Regions from separate parts of the Herbaspirillum sp. WGmk3 genome, predicted to be linked through region 3. Evidence: predicted binding sites of a transcription regulator. Region 3 holds the regulator's gene; each other region holds the start of a gene.
What was found. Region 3 encodes sigma-54, which starts transcription at its own class of promoters, with help from an activator protein. Its sites were predicted from a motif close to TGGCANGNAANCTGCTTT; they were not measured.
Positions count from the first base shown of each region.

Region 1: a site for sigma-54 is predicted at 3,239-3,256, ahead of hmpA (NO-inducible flavohemoprotein). Genes of this name have one in related genera too.
Region 2: a site for sigma-54 is predicted at 2,618-2,635, ahead of MKD49_RS22435 (MSMEG_0572/Sll0783 family nitrogen starvation response protein). Genes of this name have one in related genera too.

Region 1 is NZ_JAKYWT010000002.1:325,957-333,671, reverse strand. Features, by position in the region: gene glgA (glycogen synthase GlgA) at 1-19, opposite strand, end outside; gene MKD49_RS07590 (dodecin) at 587-814, opposite strand; gene MKD49_RS07585 (hypothetical protein) at 1,244-1,426, shown strand; gene norR (nitric oxide reductase transcriptional regulator NorR) at 1,567-3,144, opposite strand; gene hmpA (NO-inducible flavohemoprotein) at 3,317-4,510, shown strand; gene MKD49_RS07570 (hypothetical protein) at 4,726-5,082, shown strand; gene MKD49_RS07565 (2-hydroxyacid dehydrogenase) at 5,083-6,081, opposite strand; gene MKD49_RS07560 (MFS transporter) at 6,423-7,709, shown strand.
Region 2 is NZ_JAKYWT010000006.1:267,793-275,507, forward strand. Features, by position in the region: gene MKD49_RS22425 (MSMEG_0568 family radical SAM protein) at 1-1,004, opposite strand, end outside; gene MKD49_RS22430 (Nit6803 family nitrilase) at 961-2,043, opposite strand; gene MKD49_RS22435 (MSMEG_0572/Sll0783 family nitrogen starvation response protein) at 2,059-2,541, opposite strand; gene MKD49_RS22440 (PLP-dependent aminotransferase family protein) at 2,985-4,379, shown strand; gene MKD49_RS22445 (HD-GYP domain-containing protein) at 4,561-5,775, shown strand; gene MKD49_RS22450 (hypothetical protein) at 5,811-5,960, opposite strand; gene glpK (glycerol kinase GlpK) at 6,107-7,588, opposite strand.
Region 3 is NZ_JAKYWT010000008.1:18,197-25,911, reverse strand. Features, by position in the region: gene MKD49_RS24265 (cation:proton antiporter) at 1-1,130, opposite strand, end outside; gene MKD49_RS24260 (hypothetical protein) at 1,181-1,507, shown strand; gene MKD49_RS24255 (SIS domain-containing protein) at 1,504-2,532, shown strand; gene MKD49_RS24250 (HAD family hydrolase) at 2,532-3,086, shown strand; gene lptC (LPS export ABC transporter periplasmic protein LptC) at 3,083-3,691, shown strand; gene lptA (lipopolysaccharide transport periplasmic protein LptA) at 3,743-4,369, shown strand; gene lptB (LPS export ABC transporter ATP-binding protein) at 4,372-5,115, shown strand; gene MKD49_RS24230 (RNA polymerase factor sigma-54) at 5,247-6,737, shown strand; gene hpf (ribosome hibernation-promoting factor, HPF/YfiA family) at 6,890-7,252, shown strand; gene MKD49_RS24220 (hypothetical protein) at 7,315-7,461, opposite strand; gene grxD (Grx4 family monothiol glutaredoxin) at 7,623-7,715, shown strand, end outside.

The DNA.
Region 1 (7,715 bases), on a different contig from region 3:
ACAGAACTCGAGCTTGCAAGATGGACCCCTAATGTGTGAAAGCACCTGAGATGGAAAGCACCCTTGGCTCGTCGCATCGCATAGGTCTTCGTCCTGGCCGTGGCTTGATCCGGGGGCCGGGGCGAAAACACGTCCTTGTTGTTGTGTTGGACTGGACAGTCTTTTGAGCGCCGATGATTACGTTATACGGATCGGCAGATCCGCTCACTATCGGACAGCGGCCTGAGATGGCGTAGGATGAATCCTACTGTTGCAGCGCGGCGAAAATGCCCACGCCTCAATGCATCGACGATCACCATAAAGCAACAAGCCGGCATCGCACAGCCGGCTTGCGCTCTTCCATCACGGAAGGGCTCGCCACGCTGCACTGCCAGATGAGCTATCTGAATGGCTAAATGATTTACGGGAAATAGCGGCGCGAGGTGCCGTCATTGAAACGCCCTGGATCGAGGGTTCAGGGCGCCGGGTGCGAAGAGTTTTCAGCTTAGCGAGCCGATGCCGCAGGCGCAAATTGAACATCGCTATCCGGTGGCGATGCGCATTGTCTGCCTGTATCCCTCATCCATGGCATCGGCCTTGAACACGCTCAGGATTCGACGCGGAAACCGATCTTCAAGCCCACCTGGAAATGGCCGATGCTGCCATTTTCCACATGGCCACGGCATTGCGTGACCTCGAACCAGTCCACGTTCTTGACAGTCTTGGCCACGTCGGCAAGGGCATTGCGGATCGCTTCATCCGTGCCGTTGGGCGAGCTGCCGACGACTTCGATGATCTTGTAGGTGTTGGAATTGTCTTGCTTGCGTTCGGTCATGGGGACTCCTTCCTGATGGGGATGGGCTCATCGGACGATGAGGCGAATCCATAGGCTAGCCGGCCCATTGCGCGGACGGCATCGGCCAACGCCAGCAGCTTGCGTAGGACAGCAGGCGGGAAAGCCATCCCGCGCACGACAGACGACCGATCAGATCAACTCGTTTTTTGCTCCGCAGCAAATTTGCCCGGAGCCGCCCTCCCATTGCCGGAAAACAAGGATTGCCGGTCTTCAACAGTGCGTGTCTTCCTACAAAAATTTAAGCCGCTCAATACCTGTTGCACCGCAACCAAACCGGCTAATATTGCATCATCTGGCTTGCCAAAACGTTCATATGCGTAGCGACGCTACGCATGATCGATGGCGGCCCTGCCCGCCCTGATTCGTTCCGGCGGGCCTGCACGAGATTTTCATCCCTTGGAGATCATCATGTCGCAACTCAACCCCGGCGTTACCGTCACTGCACCCGCAGGCGCACCCGTGAAGGTCATCAGCGCACCGCCCGAAGACCTGCAACACGTCAACGACGATGCCGCTGCCGCCCGCAACCTGACGGCCATCCGCATTCGCGGCCAGCTGGCAGAACTGGATGTGGAGCGTCAAGACGCCTGAGGCTGTTCTCCGCTCTGGCTTTTTGACACCGGGCTTCACGCCGCCACGGCCGGAATCATGATGGGCAGCCTGCCCTGACGGATTTCGGCCGTTTTCTTTTCTTTTTCTTCATATCGACCGTAAACCACCCTCCCCTCGGCTCAACGCAGTCCGAGACGCCTGGCCAGCCGGTTCAGGTTGGCCCGGTCCACCCCCAGCTCCCGCGCCGTCGCGGCCAGGTTGCCGCCATGGCGTTCGAGACACTCACTGACCAGCTTGCGCTCGAAGCGCTCGACGGCTGCACGCAGGCCTTCGCCCGGCTGCGCGGGTTCAGCTTGTGCGCTGGCCGCAGTGTCAGGCGAGGCTAGCGGGCGGGCGGAATGCCCCAACTCCAGCGCCGCCGCATCCAGCGTCAGGATGGCGGGTCGTTTTGGCTGCGATGCCAGGGCGCGCAGGGCGCTGCGCCCGATCAGGTGTTCCAGTTCGCGGATGTTGCCGGGCCAGGCGTAGTCCAGCAGTGCGCGCTGGGCATCGGCTGCCAGGCGCAGACTGGACAAGCCCAGCCGCGCCCGGTTCTGCTCCAGGAAATATCCGGCCAGCAGCAGCACATCGCGCCCGCGCTCGCGCAGCGGCGGCACGCGGATCGGGAACACCGACAAGCGGTGATAGAAATCAGCGCGGAAATGGCCGCGCTTCACTTCCTCGGCCAGGTCCCGGTTGGTGGCAGCGATCAGGCGCACGTCCACGCGGTGCTCGCGATCTGAACCGACCCGCTGCAGCTGCCCGCTCTGCAGCACCCGCAGCAGCTTGGCCTGCACCGCCAGCGGCAGCTCCCCGACCTCATCCAGAAACAGGGTACCGCCATCGGCCATCTCGAACTTGCCGCGACGGTCTGCAACCGCTCCCGAGAAAGCCCCGCGCACGTGGCCGAACAATTCACTTTCGACCAGCGTATCGGGCAAGGCTGCGCAGTTCAGGCTGATCATGGGCTTGTGCGCACGGGGCGAGGCTGCATGCAGGGCGTGGGCCACCAGTTCCTTGCCGGTACCGGTTTCGCCGGTGACCAGCACCGTCATGTCGCTGGGGGCGGCCATGCGGATCTCGTCCAGCAGCTGTTGCTGCGCCGGACTCTGGCCGATCAGTTCGCGCTTGCCCTGGCTCTCCTCCAGCCCCAGCCGATAGGCTTCGGCGCGCTGGCGTGCCTGTTCGCCAGCGGCGGCCAGGTCGTCGATGCGTTCGGCCACATGAACGGTGGCAGCCGCCAGCGCCGCAAAAGCCTGCAGCGAGGCCATGTCGACGCCATCGAAGCGCCCTGCACCCAACGCATCCAGCGTGACCAAGCCCCACGGGCGGCCATTGACCGAGAGCGCACAGCCCATGCAATCGTGCACTTCCAGCGCGCCGGAATGGGCGTCATTCAAGCCATCGACCAGACCGTCATAGGGATCGGGCAGGCTTGAATCGGCAGGAAAGCGTGTCGGCCCGAGATTGGCCAGCAGCACGCCGAAGCGCGGATGGTCTGCGATGCGGAAACGGCGGCCCAAGGTATCGCTGGAAAGTCCGTCGATGGCCAGCGGCACCAGCAGCTCGCCCTCCAGTCGCAGCAAGGCTGCAGCATCGCAGGGGAACAGCGTGCGCAAGGTCTGCAGCAGGCAGCGATAGCGCTCGCGGTCATCAATCTGGCGCGACAGGTCGGCTACCAGCGGGAGCAAGGCGTCGAGCAGGACTTTTGAGGTCATATTGACTTCCAAAGGAAGATTGATTGGTCATTATGACACAGGTCATAAATACACCAACTGCTCGCAAGTTCCTGATTTTATTGGCATTCGAAAGTGGCACGCCTTTTGTAATAGCAAGAGGGTCCCGGACATTCCGGCACTTCCTCCACCGCTTCCAACAGAAAGGTCCCGCATGCTTACCGATGCCCAACTCGCCATCGTCAAATCCACCGTCCCCCTGCTCGAATCGGGCGGCGAGGCGCTGACCACGCACTTCTACAAGATGCTCATGCGCGACTACCCACAGGTTCATCCCCTCTTCAATCGCGCCCACCAGGCCAGCGGCGACCAGCCGCGTGCGCTGGCCAATGGCGTACTGATGTACGCGCGGCATATCGATCGCCTGGAAGAAATGGGCCCGCTGGCCGCGCAGATCATCAACAAGCACGTCGCCGTGCAGGTGCAGCCCGAGCACTACCCGATGGTCGGCGACTGCCTGCTGCGTGCCATCCGTGAAGTGCTGGGCGCGGAGATCGCCACCGATGCCGTCATCGATGCCTGGGCGGCCGCCTATGGCCAGCTGGCCGACATCCTCATCGGCGCCGAACGCCAGCAATATGACGCCAAGGCCGCCGCGCCCGGCGGCTGGCGCGGTGCGCGCAATTTCGTGATCACGCGCAAGGTGGCCGAGAGCGAGGAGATCACCTCCTTCTACTTCATGCCCCAGGATGGCGGCGCGCTGCTGGACTTTGAGCCGGGCCAGTACATCGGCCTGCGCATGGTGGTGGACGGACTGGAACAGCGCCGCCAGTATTCGCTGTCGGCCCCGCTGCGCCAGCAGGGGCAGCCGCTGCAATACCGCATCAGCGTCAAGCGTGAAGCCGAGGGCAAGGTCTCGCGCCATCTGCACGACGAGATCCATGTGGGCGCGGTGGTGGAACTGTTCCCGCCGGCCGGCGACTTCACGCTCACGGCCAGTGACAAGCCGCTGGTGCTCATCAGCGGCGGCGTGGGCATTACGCCGATGATGACCATGCTGGCAGCGGCGCTGCCGACCGGTCGCCCGGTACATTTCATCCATGCGGCGCGCCATGGCGGCGTGCATGCTTTCCGCCGTCAGGTGGAAGAACTGGCGGCGCAACACCCGCAACTGCAGGCGCATTTCTGCTATGAACGGGCGCGCGCAGGCGATCCGGCCCCCTACGCCACCGGCTTCATCGATGCGGCTCTGCTGCAGCAATGGCTACCGCAAACGCGGGACGTGGACGCCTACTTCGTCGGCCCCAAGCCGTTCATGAAAGCCATCAAGCGTGCGCTGGGCGCGCTCGGTGTACCGGCGGCTCAGAGCCGATATGAATTCTTCGGTCCGGCTGCCGCGCTGGAGTGATCCTGTCTGGCCGAAAGGCGCGCTGAAGGGGCGATGGCGGGCAATCCGCCATCGCCCTTTTGTTCCGTCTGAGCGCCATGCTGCAGCAGCGTGAAGCTCTTGGCAAAATTTACCTGCCTCGCGCTGGCAATCCCTGAAAGATTGATCTTCGACAAGTTTTCCGCGCTGCAGCAAATGCTATCCTGAGGACTCCCCTCCTCCTCCGAAAGACCGCCATGAGCGAAAAGCTGAGCGCCGAGCGCCACACTCCCGATGAACTGACCCAGGAACTGGAAGCACTGGACCTGGAGATCGTCCGCTGCGCCGTGATCTGCCAGGTACGCCTCTTCGATCCGGGCGTACTGAACCAGGTCATGGACAACAACGAGCAGGTCTGCGGCCAGGCCCATCCGACTGCTTTCCAGAGTCTGCGCGGACTGCTCTACCTGCATTTCGACATGCATCGCCAGCTGGCGCAGACCTATGGCGCCGACGATGCCGAACACATCATCCAGCGCGTGCATGAACACCTGCGTCCGCGCATCGGCGAGCAGCTGGGCTCGCTGTTCGACACCGGCCGCCATGCGAGCTGATCAGGCCACCAGACGCTCGCCCAGTTGCTTGCCCGCGGCGAAATCATTCAGGTTGGCGATGGTGGTCTGCATGATCTGGCCGATGGCTTCCTCGGTGAAGAAGGCCTGGTGACCGGTGACGATGACATTGGGGAAGGAGACCAGGCGCTGGATCACGTCATCGGTGATGATGGTCGAGGACAGGTCCTGGAAGAACAGGCTGGCCTCCTGTTCATAGACATCGATGGCCAGGCCGCGCAACTGGCCGCTCTTCAAGGCGGCAATCGCGGCTTCGGTATCGACCAGCCCGCCGCGGCTGGTGTTGACCAGGATGCAGCCGGGCTTGGCGAGGGCCAAGGTCTCGGCATTGACCAGATAGCGCGTGGCTTCAGTGAGCGGACAATGCAGCGAAATCACGTCACTGGCGGCGAAGAGCTCCTCGCGGCGCACGTAGCGTCCGCCCAGAGCCTCGAAGTCCGGATTGTGATGCACGTCGCTGCCCAGCACGGTGCAGCCGAATCCGGCCATGATGCGGGCGAACAGCGCGCCGATCTTGCCGGTACCGATTACGCCCACGGTCTTGCCGTGCAGGTCGAAGCCCATCAATCCTTCCAGCTCGAAATTGCCTTCGCGGGTGCGCATGCTGGCGCGCGCGATTTTTCGGTTCACCGCCAGCAGCAGGCCCACGGCGAACTCGGCCACCGAGTAAGGTGAATAATCGGCCACGCGCGCCACCGTGATACCCAACCGCCGTGCGGCTTGGGTATCGATGTGATTGAAGCCGGTGGAGCGTGTGGTGACGAAACGCACGCCCAGAGCGGCCAGGCGTTCCAGCACGGCAGCACCCAGGTCATCGTTGACGAAGGCCGCCACGGCCTGGCAGCCGCTGGCCAGCTGTGCCGTATCGAGATCGAGACGGTCTTGCAGGAACACCAGTTCATGCGCAGCGCCGGACGCGGTATTGGCGCGCGTGAGCAGGGTCTGGTCGTAGCGGCGGGCGCTGAAGACGGCGGTTTTCATAGGAACCTTTCATGGATGAGCTGGGTTGCGTGAAGTCATGTGCAATGCCGCATTGCACCATAATTCACTTCGGATCGCCTTGACCCACCGCAGCTTGCCGTGCGAACAGCTTTTTGCGATGGAAATGCGCGCTGAAGCTTTCATCCAGCTATCGAAAAAACCGATATTTGCTTGCGCAGCGCCGCAAGTGGGTCCCATGGATCACTTTCGGGCATAGAATCGGCGGCGCAATAGCTGTCCCCACAAAAAAAGATCCTGACACAAGCTGCCGCATGGCAGTACGAGACAGGCGCAAGACCGGAATCAACACGGTCCGCCCAACAGATAACGAGGCACATATCATGACGACATCCACTTCTTCGCAATCGAAGTTTTCCACCGTGCTGCGCGTGACCAGCGGCAACTTCATGGAAATGTTCGATTTCTTCCTGTTCGGTTTCTACGCAACCCACATCTCGAAGGCCTTCTTCCCCAGCGACAACGAGTTCGCCTCGCTGATGCTGACCTTCATGACCTTCGGTGCCGGCTTCCTGATGCGTCCGCTGGGCGCCATCATCCTGGGCGCCTATGTCGACCGCGTCGGCCGCCGCCAAGGCCTGATCGTGACCCTGGCGCTGATGGCCCTGGGCACGATGCTCATCGCCTTCGTCCCCTCCTACGCCACCATCGGCGTGCTGGCTCCGATGCTGGTGCTGGTCGGCCGCCTGCTGCAAGGCTTCTCGGCCGGTGTGGAACTGGGCGGCGTGTCGGTCTACCTGGCCGAAATGGCCACGCCCGGCAACAAGGGTTTCTATGTGAGCTGGCAGTCGGCCAGCCAGCAGGTGGCCATCATCGTGGCAGCGGCCATCGGCTACATGCTCTCGACGACGCTCACCCCGGCCCAGGTCGGTGACTGGGGCTGGCGCGTGCCGTTCTTCATCGGCTGCCTGATCGTGCCGGTGCTGTTCGTGATCCGCCGCTCGCTGCAGGAAACCGAAGAGTTCATGCGCCGCAAGCATCGTCCGAGCACCGGCCAGATCTTCCGTTCCATGATCGAGAACTGGAAGCTGGTCATTGCCGGCATGATGCTGGTGTCGATGACCACCGTGTCGTTCTACCTGATCACGGTCTACACCCCGACCTTCGGCAAGAACGTGCTGAAGCTCTCCACCGAAGCGAGCCTGATCGTGACCTTGTGCGTGGGCCTGTCCAACTTCATCTGGCTGCCCATCATGGGCGCGCTGTCAGACCGCATCGGCCGTCGCCCGATCCTGGTGACCTTCACCGTCCTGACCATCCTGACTGCCTACCCGGCCGTGAACTGGCTGGTGCATGACGCCAGCTTCGCCAAGATGCTGATGGTGGAACTGTGGCTGTCCTTCCTGTACGCCAGCTACAACGGCGCGATGGTGGTGGCTCTGACCGAGGTGATGCCGGCTGACGTCCGTACTGCGGGCTTCTCGCTGGCCTACAGCCTGGCTACCGCCGTCTTCGGCGGCTTCACGCCGGCCATTGCGACTGGCCTGATCGAAATGACCCACGACAAGGCAGCGCCTGGCCTCTGGATGAGCACGGCTGCAGTGTGCGGGCTGATCGCCACCCTGATCCTGTATCGCAACAAGGCGGCACGGCAGGCAGTGACGGCCTGAGACAGG
Region 2 (7,715 bases), on a different contig from region 3:
CCGGCGTGCTCCAGCATGGCCGCCAGCGGTGCCAGCAGGCGGCGCATGGCGACGGCATCCGGCGAGGGATGGTCTTCCAGCGGCGTGCCCGAGATCGGTACAAACGGCACCACGAAGGGATACACGCCCAGCGCGATGAGCTGCTCGCTCATTTTCAGGATGGCCTCGTCGCTGTCGCCCAGGCCGGCCAGGATGTAGGTGCTGACCTGCCCGCGCCCGAAGACCTCGACGGCAGCGGCGAAGGCTTCCATGTAGCGCTCGACAGGTACGGTGGCCTTGCCGGGCATGATGCGTTTGCGCACTTCCGGCGTGACCGCTTCCAGATGCATGCCCAGGGTATCGATGCCGGCATCGGCCATGCGGCGGAACCAGGCATTGTCGTCCGGCGGCTCGCACTGGCCCTGGATCGGCAGGTTCACCGCCGACTTCACGCCGAAGGCGCTTTCGCACAGCAGCTGCGCGCCGCGATCGGTGGCATTGGGCGTGCCGGTGGTCATGACCATATGCTTGACGCCATCGAGCAGCACCGCCGCGCGCGCCACCTCGCCCAATTGCTCGGGGGTCTTGCGCAGGATGGTGCGGCCGGCCGCCAGCGACTGGCCGATGGCGCAGAACTGGCAGGACTTGCGGCGGCTCTCGTAACGGATGCAGCTCTGCAGGATGGTGGTGGCCAGCACATCGGCGCCATGCAGCGTGGCGATCTTGCCGTAGGGGATGCCATCGAAGGTCTGCATCTTGTAGAAGCGCGGCTGATGCGGGAAGGACACCACGCCCACCTCGACGCCATCGCGCAGGATGCGGGCAGCGCCATCGGCACCCGGCTGCGTGGCCACGTAGGGCGAGGACCAGGCCCCGGCGGTATGCACCGGGATCATCACGGTGTGGCCATCGACGGTCACCGCCTTGTGATCCGACGGCCCTGCCCCGCCCCGGCGGCTCTGCGCGCCGGCAGCGGGATCGTCAAGACGCAGTCCCAGGGACTGCAGTTCCGAGATCAGCTCCACGGCCGCCTTGCGGCTCGGGCGCTGGGGATGCAACTGGATGACGGCTGTCTGCATGAGGGAACCTCGCGGAAGGATGAGTGACGGGAGCAGGCTGTTCGGCCGGGAACAGCGAGGACATGGGAGACGTGCGGCGATCATCGATCACCAGGTGCAGCAGTTCCGGGCGCGCATAGTGGCCCACCGAATCCATCATGCGCTTGCGCTTGGTGACCAGCTCCATGTCGAGGTCGGCCACCAGGATGCCTTCGCCGCTGCGCAGGGGCTCGGCCAGCAGCTTGCCTTCGGGCGACACGATGGCGGTACAGCAGCCACCGCGCAGCGCCTTCTGCGCCTGGGGATCGGGCTCGATGGCGGCGATCTGTTCATCGCTGAGCCAGCCGGTGGCATTGATGACGAAGCAGCCCGATTCGAGGGCGTGATGGCGGATGGTCACCTCCATCTGGTCGGCAAAGATCTGCCCCACCATGGAGCCGGGGAATTGCGCGCAGTGGATTTCCTCGTGCTGCGCCATCAGGCTGTAGCGCGCCAGCGGGTTGTAGTGTTCCCAGCAGGCCAGTGCACCGAGACGGCCGACGGCGGTCGGCACCACCTTCAGGCCGCTGGCATCGCCCTGGCCCCAGATCATGCGTTCGTGATAGGTCGGCGTGATCTTGCGGCGCTTCAGCACCAGCGTGCCATCGGCATCGAAGACCAGCTGCGCGTTGTAGAGCGTGCCGTGGTCGCGTTCATTGACGCCCAGTACCACCACCGTCCCGTGTTGGCGAACGGCGGCGGATACGGCCTGGGTCACGGGACCGGGCACCGTCACGGCGCGCTCGTAGAGCAGCAGGTGTTCCGGCCCCGAAGCGAAGGGCGGCCGCACGAACGAGAAATACGGATAGTAGGGAACGAAGGTCTCCGGGAAGACCACCAGTTGCGCACCTTGGGCCGCAGCATCGGCGATGGCCTGGCACACCTTGGCCACGGTGCCGTGTTCGCTGTCGAGGTCGGGCGCGATCTGCACCGCCGCCGCCCGTACCGTTCTCTTGTGCATGCTCATGGGCCGCCCTTCCGCTTACAGGGTCCAGGTGTCGAGAATGAAGGCGTTGTCGCGACGATGCAGCAGCACCAGGTCCAGCACGTCCAGCGGATTGATGGGACGGATGCCCGGGATCAGCGAGGGCTCGCCATGGCCGTACAAAGCCTGCAGCGCGAAGCGGCAGGCGTAGACCTTGCCACCCTCTTCCATGAACTTGACGATCTGCTTGTTGAAGTTCTGGTGACCGGGAAAAGCCTCATCCCCCAGGGTCGGGAAACCGCGCTGCACGCCCAGGGTCACGCCGGGGCCATAGAGCAGGATCGAGGTCTCGAAACCCTTGCGCTTCAGGCGCGTGGCCTGCAACAGATTGACGAAACCGATCGAGCCTTCGAATGCCACGGTGTGGAAGGTCACCAGCGCTTTTTCGCCCGGCTGGGCTTTGACGTCTTCGAATACCTTCTCTTCATAATCCACCAGGAAATCGCCGGGGGCGTGGGCTGCTTTGGTGACTGCGGGCATGGTGATACTCCTCTCGATTGCTGTGGGTCGGCACTTGGGGAAGTGGTCCGGCGACCTCGCCGCGACGCTGGCATTGAATGCATCAGGCGTGCCACCGGCACCCCGTCAATGCAGGAATTGACTGCATAAAAATCCCGTCAATCTCTCCACGCGAAGGCGCAGGCCAGCATCGGTGCGGCTTGGCGAATCATGATCGGCGAGGTGTTTTTTGACCCTGGCGAAGCAATCCATTCAATCGCTCCATACAATTCGCCAACACCGCGCAAACCCGCTTGCACTCTGGCGCGGCGAGATGTGTTGAGTTGGTGCGCAAGGGTGCGCGACGTGATGCACGACGGTGCAATTGGCGACAACCGCGGCGGCGATTGGATGGAATGCAACTTGCATTCAATGAGATGTTTCGATGCAGTCAATATTGAACGCCGGCAATCAAGGAAAGCACCATGTCCAAGCACAGCAGCGTATGGGTTCCCAAGTTGAAGAAGGGCGGCGGCCCGCTCTATCTGGCCATCGCCAATGCGATTGCCGAGGATGTCGCCACCGGCCACCTGCAACCCGAACAGCGTCTGCCGCCGCAGCGCAAGCTGGCCGAGTTGCTGGACCTGGACTTCACCACCGTGGCCCGCGCCTATACGGAAGCGCATCGGCGCGGCCTGGTGGATTCGGTAGTGGGACGCGGCACCTTCGTCTGCGGCAAGCGGCGGCCGCGCATTCCGCGCGTGACCGAAGGCCGGCCCAACGTCGACATGTCGATGAACATGCCGCCCGAGCCGGAGTCGCCGGAGCTGATGGAGTTGATGCAGGCGGGCTGGAACAAGGTCAACGGGCGCCTGCGTGATCTGCTGCGCTATCAGGATTTCGGCGGCTCGACTGAGGATCGTGAGGCCGGCGCGCTCTGGCTGCGCCGGCGCGCGCTGGTGGTGGAACCGGAACGGGTGCTGGTGACGCCGGGCGCACAATGTGCGCTGCTGGCCATCCTGACCATGCTGGTCGGACCGGGCGGCGTGCTCTGTTGCGAGGACGTGACCTATCCCGGCCTGCGGGCGCTGGCCGGCCATCTCAACATCAAGCTGGTCGGCTTGCCGATGGACAACGAGGGCATCGATGCCGTGGCCTTCGCCGGTGCCTGCGCGCAATATGCGCCCAAGGCGCTGTACTGCAATCCCACCCTGCTCAATCCGACCACCTGCACCACCTCGCTGTCACGCCGCCAGGCGCTGGTGGACATTGCACGCCACTATGAAGTGGCCATCATCGAGGATGACGCCTATGGGTTCCTGCCCCGCGCAGCGCCACCGGCCATCGCCAGCATCGGCAGCGAGCTGACCTACTATGTGACCGGCCTGGCCAAAAGCGTAGGCGCGGGTCTGCGCATTGCCTACATGGTGGCCCCCGACGCTGCCGCCGCCGCGCGCCTGACCGCAGCCCTGCGCGCCACCACGGTGATGGCCTCGCCGCTCACCTCGACCCTGGCCACGCACTGGATCCGCGACGGCGTGGCCGACCTGGCGCTGGCCAACATCCGCAAGGAATCGATGGCGCGGCAGAAAATCGTGGCCCGCATCCTGCCCGAGCACAGCTATGCCTCGGAAGCGGAGGCCTTCCATCTGTGGCTCAAGCTGCCCGGCGGCTGGCAGGCCAGCAGCTTTTCGGCGCAGATGCGCAGCAACGGCGTGGCCGTGGTGGGCGTGGACGCCTTCTCGGTGACGGCGGCCCCGCTGCAGGCGGTACGGGTGTGCATCGGCGGCATCGCCAGCCGCAGCGACCTGCAGCACGCCCTGGGCCTGATCCGCAGCACCCTGGCCGAGCAGCCGCTGATCAAGCCGGCGGTGGTCTGAGCGGCCCGTCCGGGGCGAAATTGGCGAAATTGCAACAAGCAGAATCTTTCACATATGGTCATGCATATGAGATCATTAACGACCGGCAATCCTGACCGCACTGCCCTCGGCGCTCCACCGCCTGCGGCCCAGGGATGCCACGCCAACCCGTTCCCCGGTGCGCCGGAAAGATGTTCGAGAAATGTTGAAAAAAATTAAAACGGAGGATCTGGTCCTCGGGATGTATTTCTGCGGCTTCGAAGCGGCCTGGCTGGACCATCCGTTCTGGAAGAACAAGTTCCTGCTCAAGAACGAAGCTGACCTCAAGCAGGCGCATGCCAGCGGCATCGAGCACTGCTGGATCGATCCGGAGCGCGGCCTGGATGTGGCCGAAGCGGCTGCCGAGACCGGGCAGGATGAAGCCGCAGCGCCCGCCGAGCCGAGCCCCGAACTGCCGCCCGGCCCCGACATCGACACCACCCTGCTGGACGCCGAAGCCCTGCGCGAGAACGCCAAGAAGGCGACCAAGGCCATGTTCAGCGAAGCCCGGCTGGGCAAGGCGCTGGACATGGAGCGCTGCGTCACGGTGGTGGAAGAAATTGCCGGTGCAGTCCTGCAAAGCCCGAATGGCACACTCAGCGTGCTGCGCCTGAAGCTGGCCGATGAATATACCTACCTGCACTCGGTGGCGGTTTGCGCCCTGATGGTGGCCTTGGGCCGCACCCTGGGCCTGGATGAGACGGCCTGCCGCGAAGCCGGCCTGGGCGGCTTCCTGCACGATGTGGGCAAGGCCTTCCTGCCGCATGACCTGCTCAACAAGCCGGGCAAGCTGACCGACGAAGAATTCACCCAGATCAAGAAGCACCCCGAGCTGGGCTACAAATACCTGAGCCAGGACCCCAACGTGCCCGATTACGCGCGCGATGTCTGCCTGCACCATCACGAGAAGATGGATGGCCACGGCTATCCGGAACTGCTGCGCAGTGGCCAGATCAGCCTGTATGCGCGCATGGCGGCGATCTGCGACGTGTATGACGCGCTCACCTCGGACCGTCCCTACAAGCGAGCCTGGGACCCGGCCGAAGCGATTTCCAGCATGGCGTCCTGGACCGGCCACTTCGACCGCGCCATGTTCCTGGCCTTCGTCAAGACCCTCGGCATCTATCCGGTGGGTTCCATCGTCAAGCTGGAATCCGGCCGCTCCGGCTTCGTGATCCGCCAGAATGCGCAGGACCTGACGCGGCCGGTACTGAAGGTGTTCCGCTACAACGACGACATGGAAATGAGCGACACCGAGATCCTCGACCTCATGGCCACGCCCGAAGCCGATACCATCGTCGCCCGTGGCGGCGAGGAATGGGCGCGCCTGAGCCATCTCGATACCATGCGCATGCTCAGTACGGGCACGCCCTCCTGAGTCTGAGCCTGAGCCCGCTGACCGGTCCGGCCTGATCAGGCCATCCCCAGCACCGTCATGAAGTGACGCCCGTGTGCCTCGTGCGAGGCCGCGGGCACGCTGATGTCACATGCCATCAGGAAGGTGGTGGCAGCCTCGATGAAGCCATCGGCCAGTTGCATCGCGTCCAGCAGCAGGTGTTCCATGATCCGCTCCTTGTCTCATGCCCGGCAGCGGGATGCGCCGGGCTTGAGAGGATCATGGCGCAGTGTTGTTATCGTCCTGTGTCAAAAGGCGTGCGCCCTGTTTCAATTGAAACCGGCGGAACCAACGCCCCCGTTCCGAGAGCGCCTCAACCTGCACTGACCTGCCGAATCGCCGCTTCCCACGCGTGGATACGCTCCTGCGCCTGCTCGCGCGTGAAGCGCGGCTCGAAGGTACGCTCCATGCGCCACTGCGCGGACAGCTCCGACAAATCACGATAGACACCGGTGGCCACTCCGGCCAGATAGGCCGCACCCAGCGCGGTGGTTTCGGTGACCTGGGGACGGATCACCGGAATGCCCAGCAGATCGGCCTGGAACTGCAGCAGCAGGTTGTTGGCCGCCGCCCCGCCATCCACGCGCAATTCGGTGATGGGCGAGACCGCATCCTTGACCATCGCATTGAGCAGGGCAGTACTCTGGAAGGCAATCGATTCCAGCGCCGCACGGGCGATGTGGGCCACCGTGCTGCCCCGGCTCAAGCCGACGATGGCGCCCTTGGCACCCGGGTTCCAGTAAGGCGCCCCCAGTCCGGTGAAGGACGGCACGAACACCACGCCCCCCGAATCTTCCACCGTGCAGGCCAGGCCCTCGACGTCGGTGGAAGTCTTGATGGCCTTGAGGCCATCGCGCAGCCACTGCACCACGGCACCGCCGATGAAGACACTGCCTTCGAGCGCATATTGTTTGCGTTCATCGACCTGGCAGGCAGCGGTACTGATGAGGCCGTTGTGCGAAGTGGCGCACTGGTCGCCGGTATGCAGCAGCATGAAGCAGCCGGTACCGTAAGTATTCTTGGCCATGCCGGGACGCACGCAGGCCTGGCCGAACAGCGCCGACTGCTGGTCGCCGGCGATGCCGCCGATCTTGACCGCCGCGCCCAGGTGCCGCGCATCGATCTCGCCATAGAGGTGGGCCGAGGCATGCACCTGCGGCAGCATCGCGGCGGGAATATCGAGCCATTGCAACAGCTCTTCATCCCAGGCCCCGGTGTGGATATTCCACAGCATGGTGCGCGAGGCATTGGACACATCGCTCACGTGCTGGCGGCCCCCGGTCAGGTTCCAGACCAGCCACGAATCGACGGTGCCGAACAGCAGTTCGCCCCGTTCGGCACGCGCACGCAGGCCGTCGACATTGTCGAGGATCCAGCGCAGCTTGGTGCCGGAAAAATAAGGATCGAGCACCAGCCCGGTCTTCTTCTGGATGGCCTCGCCCAGGCCACGGTCACGCAGCGCCGCGCAGACCACTTCAGCGCGGCGGTCCTGCCAGACCACGGCGTTGTAGACCGGCTTGCCGGTGGCGCGCTCCCACACCACGGTGGTCTCACGCTGGTTGGTGATGCCCAGGGCGGTCAGTTCTTCGGCCTTGATGCCGCTTTGCGCCAGCACCTTCTGTGCCGTCTGCAACTGGCTCTGCCACAGGTCCATGGGGTCGTGCTCGACCCAGCCCGGCTGCGGGAAGATCTGCGGGAATTCCTGCTGGGCCGTGGCGACGATGGCGCCACTCTGGTCGAAGATGATGCTGCGCGAGCTGGAGGTACCCTGGTCGAGGGCGAGCAGATAGGCCATGATGATTCCTTGCAGACGACTGAAATACTAAAGTTTGAAAATGGAATAACACATTCCTGCGGGCCGCAACCGCAATCCAGATGCGGCCATTCTCGGGAGAGACTAAGGTTCAACCCGAAACCAAGTC
Region 3 (7,715 bases):
GTGGCCAGCATCGACAGCACCATCGCGGCCAGGATCACCTGGATCAGCATGGGATCGACCAGCTTGAGGCCGCCGGCCTGGCTCAGCAGCACGAAGCCGAACTCGCCGGCCTGCGCCAAACCGAGGCCCACGCGCAGCGCCACACCGGTGGTGGAGCCGAACAGGCGCGCCAGTCCGGCGATGAGGGCAAACTTGAGCAGGACCGGCCCGGTCAGCAGCAGCAACACCAGGAACCAGTGATCCACCAGCGTGCGCACATTGAGCAGCATGCCGATGGTGATGAAGAACAGGCCCAGCAGCACATCGCGGAAGGATTTGATGTCTTCTTCCACCTGATGCTTGAACTCGGTCTCGGAAATCAGCATGCCGGCGATGAAGGCCCCCAGCGCCAGCGACAGGCCGGCCTTCTCGGTGATCCAGGCCGCGCCCAGGGTGATCAGCAGCAGGTTCAGCATGAACAGTTCCTGCGAGCGCCGCTTGACCACGATGCGGAACCAGCCGCGCATGAGCTTGCTGCCGAAGAACAGCAGCAGCGCCAGCACCACCAGCGCCTTGCCCACCGCCCAGCCCAGCGTGACCATGATGTTGCCGGAATTGTTGGCCAGCGCCGGCACGACGATCAGCAGCGGCACCAGCGCCAGATCCTGGAACAGCAGCACGCCGAGGATGCGGCGGCCGTGTTCGGTCTCCAGCTCCAGCCGCTCGGTAAGCAGCTTGGAAACGATCGCCGTGGACGACATGGTCAGCGCCCCGCCCAGCGCAAAGGCCGCCTGCCAGCTGACGTTGGCGAACTGCGGCAGCACCATGGCCGCGCCCCAGGCCACCAGCATGGTGGTGGCAATGGTCGCCGCCACCTGTGCCACGCCCAGGCCGAAGACAATATGGCGCATGGCCGAGAGCTTGGAGAGCGAAAACTCCAGACCGATGGAAAACATCAGGAACACCACGCCGAACTCGGCCAGCGCATGGGTGGTTTCATTGTCCTCGGCAAAAGCCAGGCCGTGCGGGCCGATGATGATGCCCACCACCAGGTAGCCCAGCATCGGCGGCAACTGCATCATGCGGAAGGCGACCACGCCAAGGACTGCGGCAGCCAGAAGGAAAAGGGTCAGTTCCAGTCCGGAAAACATTGCTGTTGGGGTTTCTTGTCAAAAGCCGCCGGGCTGCGGCGGGGTTCGATATGAATGAATTTGTAAAATTGGCAACGCACCAGCAAAAGGCAGTTCACCTGACCAGTGTGCAATATGAAGGAAAACCTCGGGCGGCGAGGCGCGAAATCGCCTTGAAATTCATACGTGTGGCTCCACAACAGCAGAGTAATTCACCGCGACCGGAAGCCCTCCGCGCCTGCTGCGATGCCATGCCCCATCCCGGCAATGGCCGGAAATCCCCCGTGGCAGCGGTGCTGCGGCGCGATGCAACGCTGCACATCACGTCAAATCCGGCAGCATTCCCTTACATCTGGCAAGTTTTTTGCTTTGCTAATTCGTTTATACTTCGGTTATGAGTGTAACCGATGACAAAACCACGCCTGCATCTTTTTCGGCCGGGGCTGCCCGCCGTGCCATCGCACTGGCACGCCAGACCCTGCAGATCGAAGCCGATGCCATCCTGGCCCTGAAAGACCGCCTGCGCGACGACAGCGCCGAACCCCTGGCACTTGCCGTGCAGACCTTGCTGCAATGCGACGGACGTGCGGTGGTCTCGGGGATCGGCAAGTCCGGCCATGTCGGCCGCAAGATCGCCGCCACCCTGGCCTCTACCGGCACCCCCTCGCTGTTCATGCATCCGGCCGAAGCCGCGCACGGCGACCTGGGCATGGTGACGGCGCGCGATGTCTTCATTGCCATTTCCAATTCCGGTGAAACGGCCGAGCTGCTGGCCATCGTGCCCATCGTCAAGCGCATGGGTGCGGTGATCATCGCCATGACCGGCAATGACCAGTCCACCCTGGCCAAGCTGTCCGCCGTCCACCTCAACGTGGGCGTGGCGCAGGAAGCCTGTACCCTCAACCTGGCCCCGACCGCCAGCACCACGGCCACGCTGGCCATGGGCGACGCGCTGGCGGTGTCGCTGCTGGATGCGCGCGGCTTCGTCGAGGAAGATTTTGCGCGCTCCCATCCCGGTGGTGCACTGGGCCGCCGCCTGCTGACCCACGTGCGCGACGTGATGCGCAGCGGCGAGGCCATTCCCGCCGTGCGCCCGGACGTGTCGCTGTCGGCAGCGCTGATGGAAATCACCCGCAAGGGCATGGCCATGACCGCCGTGGTGGATGAGCAGTTCCGCCCGGTCGGCGTCTTCACCGACGGCGACCTGCGCCGCTTGCTGGAGCGTGGCCAGGACTTTTCCAAGTTTTACATCGCCGACGTCATGCATGCCAATCCGCAGACCGTCAACCAGGACCAGCTGGCCGTGGATGCCGTGCAATTGATGGAACAATTCCGCATCAACCAGCTGCTGGTTACCGATGCGGCCGGCGTGCTCACGGGCGCGCTGCACATCCACGATCTCACTCGCGCCAAGGTGATCTGATGAACGCGCCAGCCTTCGCCAGCACCCTGCCCGCTGCCGCGCTCGCCAAGGCGGCAACGATCCGCCTGATGATCTTCGACGTGGATGGCGTGCTCACCGATGGCGGCCTGTTCTACGGCGAGGACGGCGAGGCCTTCAAGCGCTTCAACGCGCTCGATGGCCACGGCATCAAGATGATGCAGCAATACGGCACCGCTGCCGCCATCATCACCGCGCGCCAGTCGCCCTATGTGCTGCGCCGTGCGCGCGATCTCGGCATCGCCCATGTATTCCAGGGCATCCACGACAAGCGCCAGGCCTTCGAACAGCTGCTGCAGCAGGTGCAGTTGACGCCGCAGGATTGCGGCTACCTGGGCGACGACATCATCGACCTGCCGGTACTGACCCGCGTCGGATTCAAGGCCTGCGTGGCCAACGGCCATCGCGAGGTGAAGTCGCGCAGCGACTACGTGACCCAGGCCAGCGGCGGCCATGGTGCCGTGCGCGAGATCTGCGACCTGGTGCTGGCAGCACAAGGCAACTACGAGGCGGCCCTCGCGCCGTACCTGGCATGAGCGGGCGCAGCGGAGAACGCAACGCCGAGCGCATCCGCCTGGCGGTGATTCTGGTGATCCTGATCGCCGGTGCCCTGGGCAGCTTCTGGGTGATGCAGGCCATGCGGGCCGCGGGTGACCAGCAACCGGCGCAGCGTCCGCGTGGCAAACCCGACTACTACCTGGAAAACTTCAACTACGTGCGCATGGGCCCGACCGGTCTGCCGCGCTATGACGTTGCGGGAACGAAGATGGTGCACTACCCCACGGATGACTCCTTCGAGATCACCAAGCCGGTGGTGCACAACCTGGACCAGAACCAGGCACCGATGGAGCTTTACTCGGATACCGCGCGCGTCACCGACGACCAGACGCAGATCCACATGTACGGCAACGCCAACGCCATCCGCGCGCCCTACAAGGGCCGCGAGCAGATGCATCTGGTGTCGGAATACCTGCTGCTGTTGCCTGACGATGAAATCGTCAAGACCGACAAGCCGGTGGCCATGACCATGGGCACCACGCGCCTGAACGGCGTGGGCATGGTGGCCAACAATGCGACCCAGGTGGTGCAGCTGTTCGGCAATGTCCGCGGCTATTACGAGCCCACTCCGAAGAAACGCTAAGCCGGATGACTCCGGGATAAAAACGCCAAGAACCGATCAGACAGGAACCCAATGAAACGCTCATTCTTACTGCCGATGCTGATGCTGGCTGCCGTGTGCGGCGTGGCCAACGCCGAGAAGGCGGACTCCACCAAGCCGACCAACATCGAGGCAGACCAGATGGTCTACGATGACGTGCGCCAGGTGAAGACCTTTACCGGCAACGTGGTCATGACCCGCGGCACGCTGATCATCAAGGCCGGCCGCGTGGTATTGACGACCGACCAGTACGGTTATGAAAATGCGGTGCTGTATGCGGCCCCGGGCGCGCTGGCCAACTTCCGCCAGAAGCGTGACGGCGGTCCCAACCTGTGGATCGAAGGCCAGGCCGAGCGCATCGAGTATTCGGAGCAGACCGAAATCTCCAAGCTGTTCCAGCGCGCGCACATCCAGCGCATGGACGGCGATCGCATCACCGATGAAGTCAACGGCGAATTCATCTCCTATGACAGCCGCGCCGAATTCTATTCCGTGAACAACACCGCCACCGGCGAGAGCAAGCCGGGCGCAGGCCGCATCACTGCGGTGATCCAGCCCAAGAATCCGCCGCCGGCAGGCAGCACCGCGCCGGCCCAGCCCGCGGGCAAGAACAACGCTGCGCAGCCTGCAACGCGTCGCGACAGCGGAAAGGACCAGTGACAATGGTAGCCAGCTCGCTGGTCGTTCGCGGCCTGAAGAAAAGTTATGGCGCGCGCCAGGTGGTGCGCGATGTCTCGATGGAATTGCGCAGCGGCGAGGTGGTCGGCCTGCTCGGCCCGAATGGTGCCGGCAAGACCACTTCGTTCTACATGATCGTGGGGCTGGTGCCCTCCGATGGTGGCGAGATCGACCTCGATGGCGCGTCCATTTCGCGCATGCCGATCCACAAGCGTGCCACCATGGGCTTGTCCTACCTGCCGCAGGAAGCCTCGGTATTCCGCAAGCTGACGGTGGAAGACAATATCCGCGCCGTGCTGGAACTGCGCCAGGAAGAGGGCAAGCCGCTCTCGCGCGATGAAATCGAAGGCCGCCTCAACAACCTGCTGCACGAACTGCAGATCGAGAAGCTGCGCGAAAGCCAGGCGCTGTCGCTCTCGGGCGGTGAACGCCGGCGCGTCGAGATCGCCCGCGCACTGGCCACCGATCCGCGCTTCGTGCTGCTGGATGAACCGTTCGCCGGTATCGACCCGATTGCCGTGATCGAGATCCAGCGCATCGTGCGCTTCCTGAAGGAACGCGGCATCGGCGTGCTGATCACCGACCACAACGTGCGCGAAACGCTGGGCATCTGTGATCGCGCCTACATCATCAACCAGGGCACGGTGCTGGCCAGCGGCAATCCGGAAGAGATCATCGCCAACGAGTCGGTGCGCCGCGTGTATCTGGGCGAGCATTTCCGCATGTAAGCGGTGCAGTCGGCTTGCCCGATACGCTTGAAGAAATACAGAGTGCACATCACGTAATACGCAACAAGCAATACGCAATACGCAACGACCGGCAGAGCAACCAGCGGGCCACGCCGCTTTCAGAAAGACAGATGAAACAGTCGCTCCAGTTACGTACCTCGCAGCACCTCGCATTGACGCCGCAACTGCAGCAGTCGATCAGACTGTTGCAACTGTCGACGCTGGAACTGCACCAGGAACTGGAACAGATCCTCTCCGACAATCCCCTGCTGGAACGCCTCGACGACGCGCTCGACAATTCGGTACGTCTGCTGGCCGATGGCGCGGTCTCCAATTCGCCCTCCAGCGGCGTTGCCGAAACCAGTCACGAAGGCAGCGGCGAAGCGGCCCCGGCCGCCAGCGATGGCGATTCCAGCTTCGACTACCAGGACAACACGCCGGAAGCCGGTGTCACGGGGGATGCCGACTGGAGCTTCGACGACGTCGCGCGCAGCGGCAAGTCGCCAGACGATGACGATGCCCGTCCGCAACTCGAAGCGCACGAACTGACCCTGCGCGAACACCTGCTGGAACAGATCCGCGTGACCGCACGCACCCTGCGTGATCGTGCGCTGCTGGAACTGCTCACCGATGCGCTGGACGAGAGCGGCTATCTGGAAGAGCCGCTGGAAGACATCCACGCACGCCTGCCCGAAGAGCTGGGCATCGACATGGAAGAGCTGTCGATTTCGCTCAAGCTGCTGCAGAGCCTGGACCCGGCGGGTGTCGGTGCGCGCAGTGCCGGCGAATGCCTGGCCCTGCAGATCCGCCGCCTGCCCAAGATCCCCTTTGTCACGCGCAAGCTGGCGCTGAGGATCGTGGAGGATTACCTGCCGCTGTTTGCCCAGCGCGATTTCAACAAGATCAAGAAGGCCCTGGATTGCGATGACGAAGACCTGCGCGAAGCGCAGGCCGTGATCCGCCAGTGCCGTCCGCATCCGGGTGCGGAATTCGCGCGTGATGCCTCGGACTATGTGGTGCCGGACGTGATTGTCAAGCAGACAAAGAACGGCTGGCAGGTCATGCTCAACCATGAGGTCATGCCCAAGCTGCGCGTCAATGCGATGTATGCCAGTGCATTGAAGCAAGCCAAGGGAGAAGGTTCGCTGTCGTCGCAGTTGCAGGAAGCCAAGTGGCTCATCAAGAACATGCGGCAACGTTTCGATACAATTTTGCGCGTCGCGCAGGCTATTGTGGAACGTCAAAGAAACTTCTTTTCACATGGGGCAGTGGCCATGCGCCCCCTTGTGCTGCGTGAAATTGCTGATACACTGGGTCTACACGAGAGCACCATCTCTCGCGTGACGACTCAGAAATACATGCTCACTCCGCATGGAATGTTTGAGTTGAAATACTTCTTCGGTAGCCATGTCGCGACTGAAACCGGAGGTGAAGCTTCCTCCACCGCGATACGGGCGCTGATCAAACAGTTGATAGGAGCCGAGAACCCGCAGACCCCATTATCCGATAGCAAGATTGCGGATATGCTGGCAGAACAAGGCATGGTGGTCGCGCGACGCACAGTCGCCAAATACCGCGAAGTGTTGAAGATTCCGCCGGTCAATCTCCGCAAGTCCCTCTGAGTTTTTCCTCAGTTTTTCTGCAGTACCGTTGCTGTGTTCAGGCAAGCATCCGACTGATGCCCGCGCCATCTGACACGAAGACCGTGCCCGTGGTACAGCTGCAGCAGGATCGATTGCACGAACCTCCAGTGACTTCACGATAGGAGTCTTGTATGAATCTGACCATCAGTGGACACCACCTCGAACTGACCCCCGCCATCCGGGAATACGTGCAAAGCAAGCTCTCGCGTATCAAGCGCCATTTCGACAACGTGATCGACGTCAGCGTGATCCTGAGCGTAGATAAACTCACAGAAAAGGAAAAGCGCCAAAAAGCGGAAATCAACGTCCACATCAAGGGGAAGGATCTACATGCGGAAAGCATCGCACACGACCTCTACGCTGCCATTGACACGCTGATCGACAAGCTCGATCGCCAGGTCATCAAGCACAAGGACAAGTTGCAGGAGCATCACTCCATGGCCAAGCGCCTGCCGGACGAAACGCCGGAGGATGCGGTGGCCGGAGCGGCATAAGCCAGGACACCCTCGGCAAGCCACCTCGCAGCCGCAAGGCTGCTGAGAAAGCCAGCCGAATTTCATGAGGAAGGGGCGCGCAAGCGCCCTTTTTCATTTGTGGCCGCCGAACTGGCCAAGCCTGTGGAAAAGATATAAATCATTGCGTAAAGCAACTTTTCCACCGCCGCTGCTGACGATGATGCAAGGGACGGCTTGAATGTCTTCACGGCACCCTCATCTTCAACACAAGAATTTGCATACGATATAAATCATTTCCTCGATGCAATTTTTTGCCCGTTCAGACAGGCCACCAGCATGCAGGCGATTTCAACGCGCCCGCCGGCTTTTCCCTATAATGTCGGGCAATCCCATTTTTAAAGGCACAGCCATGAGCGACGTCCAATCCTGGATCAAAGAAACCGTGACCCAAAACCCCGTGGTGCTGTTCATGAAGGGCACTGCACAGTTCCCCCAATGCGGC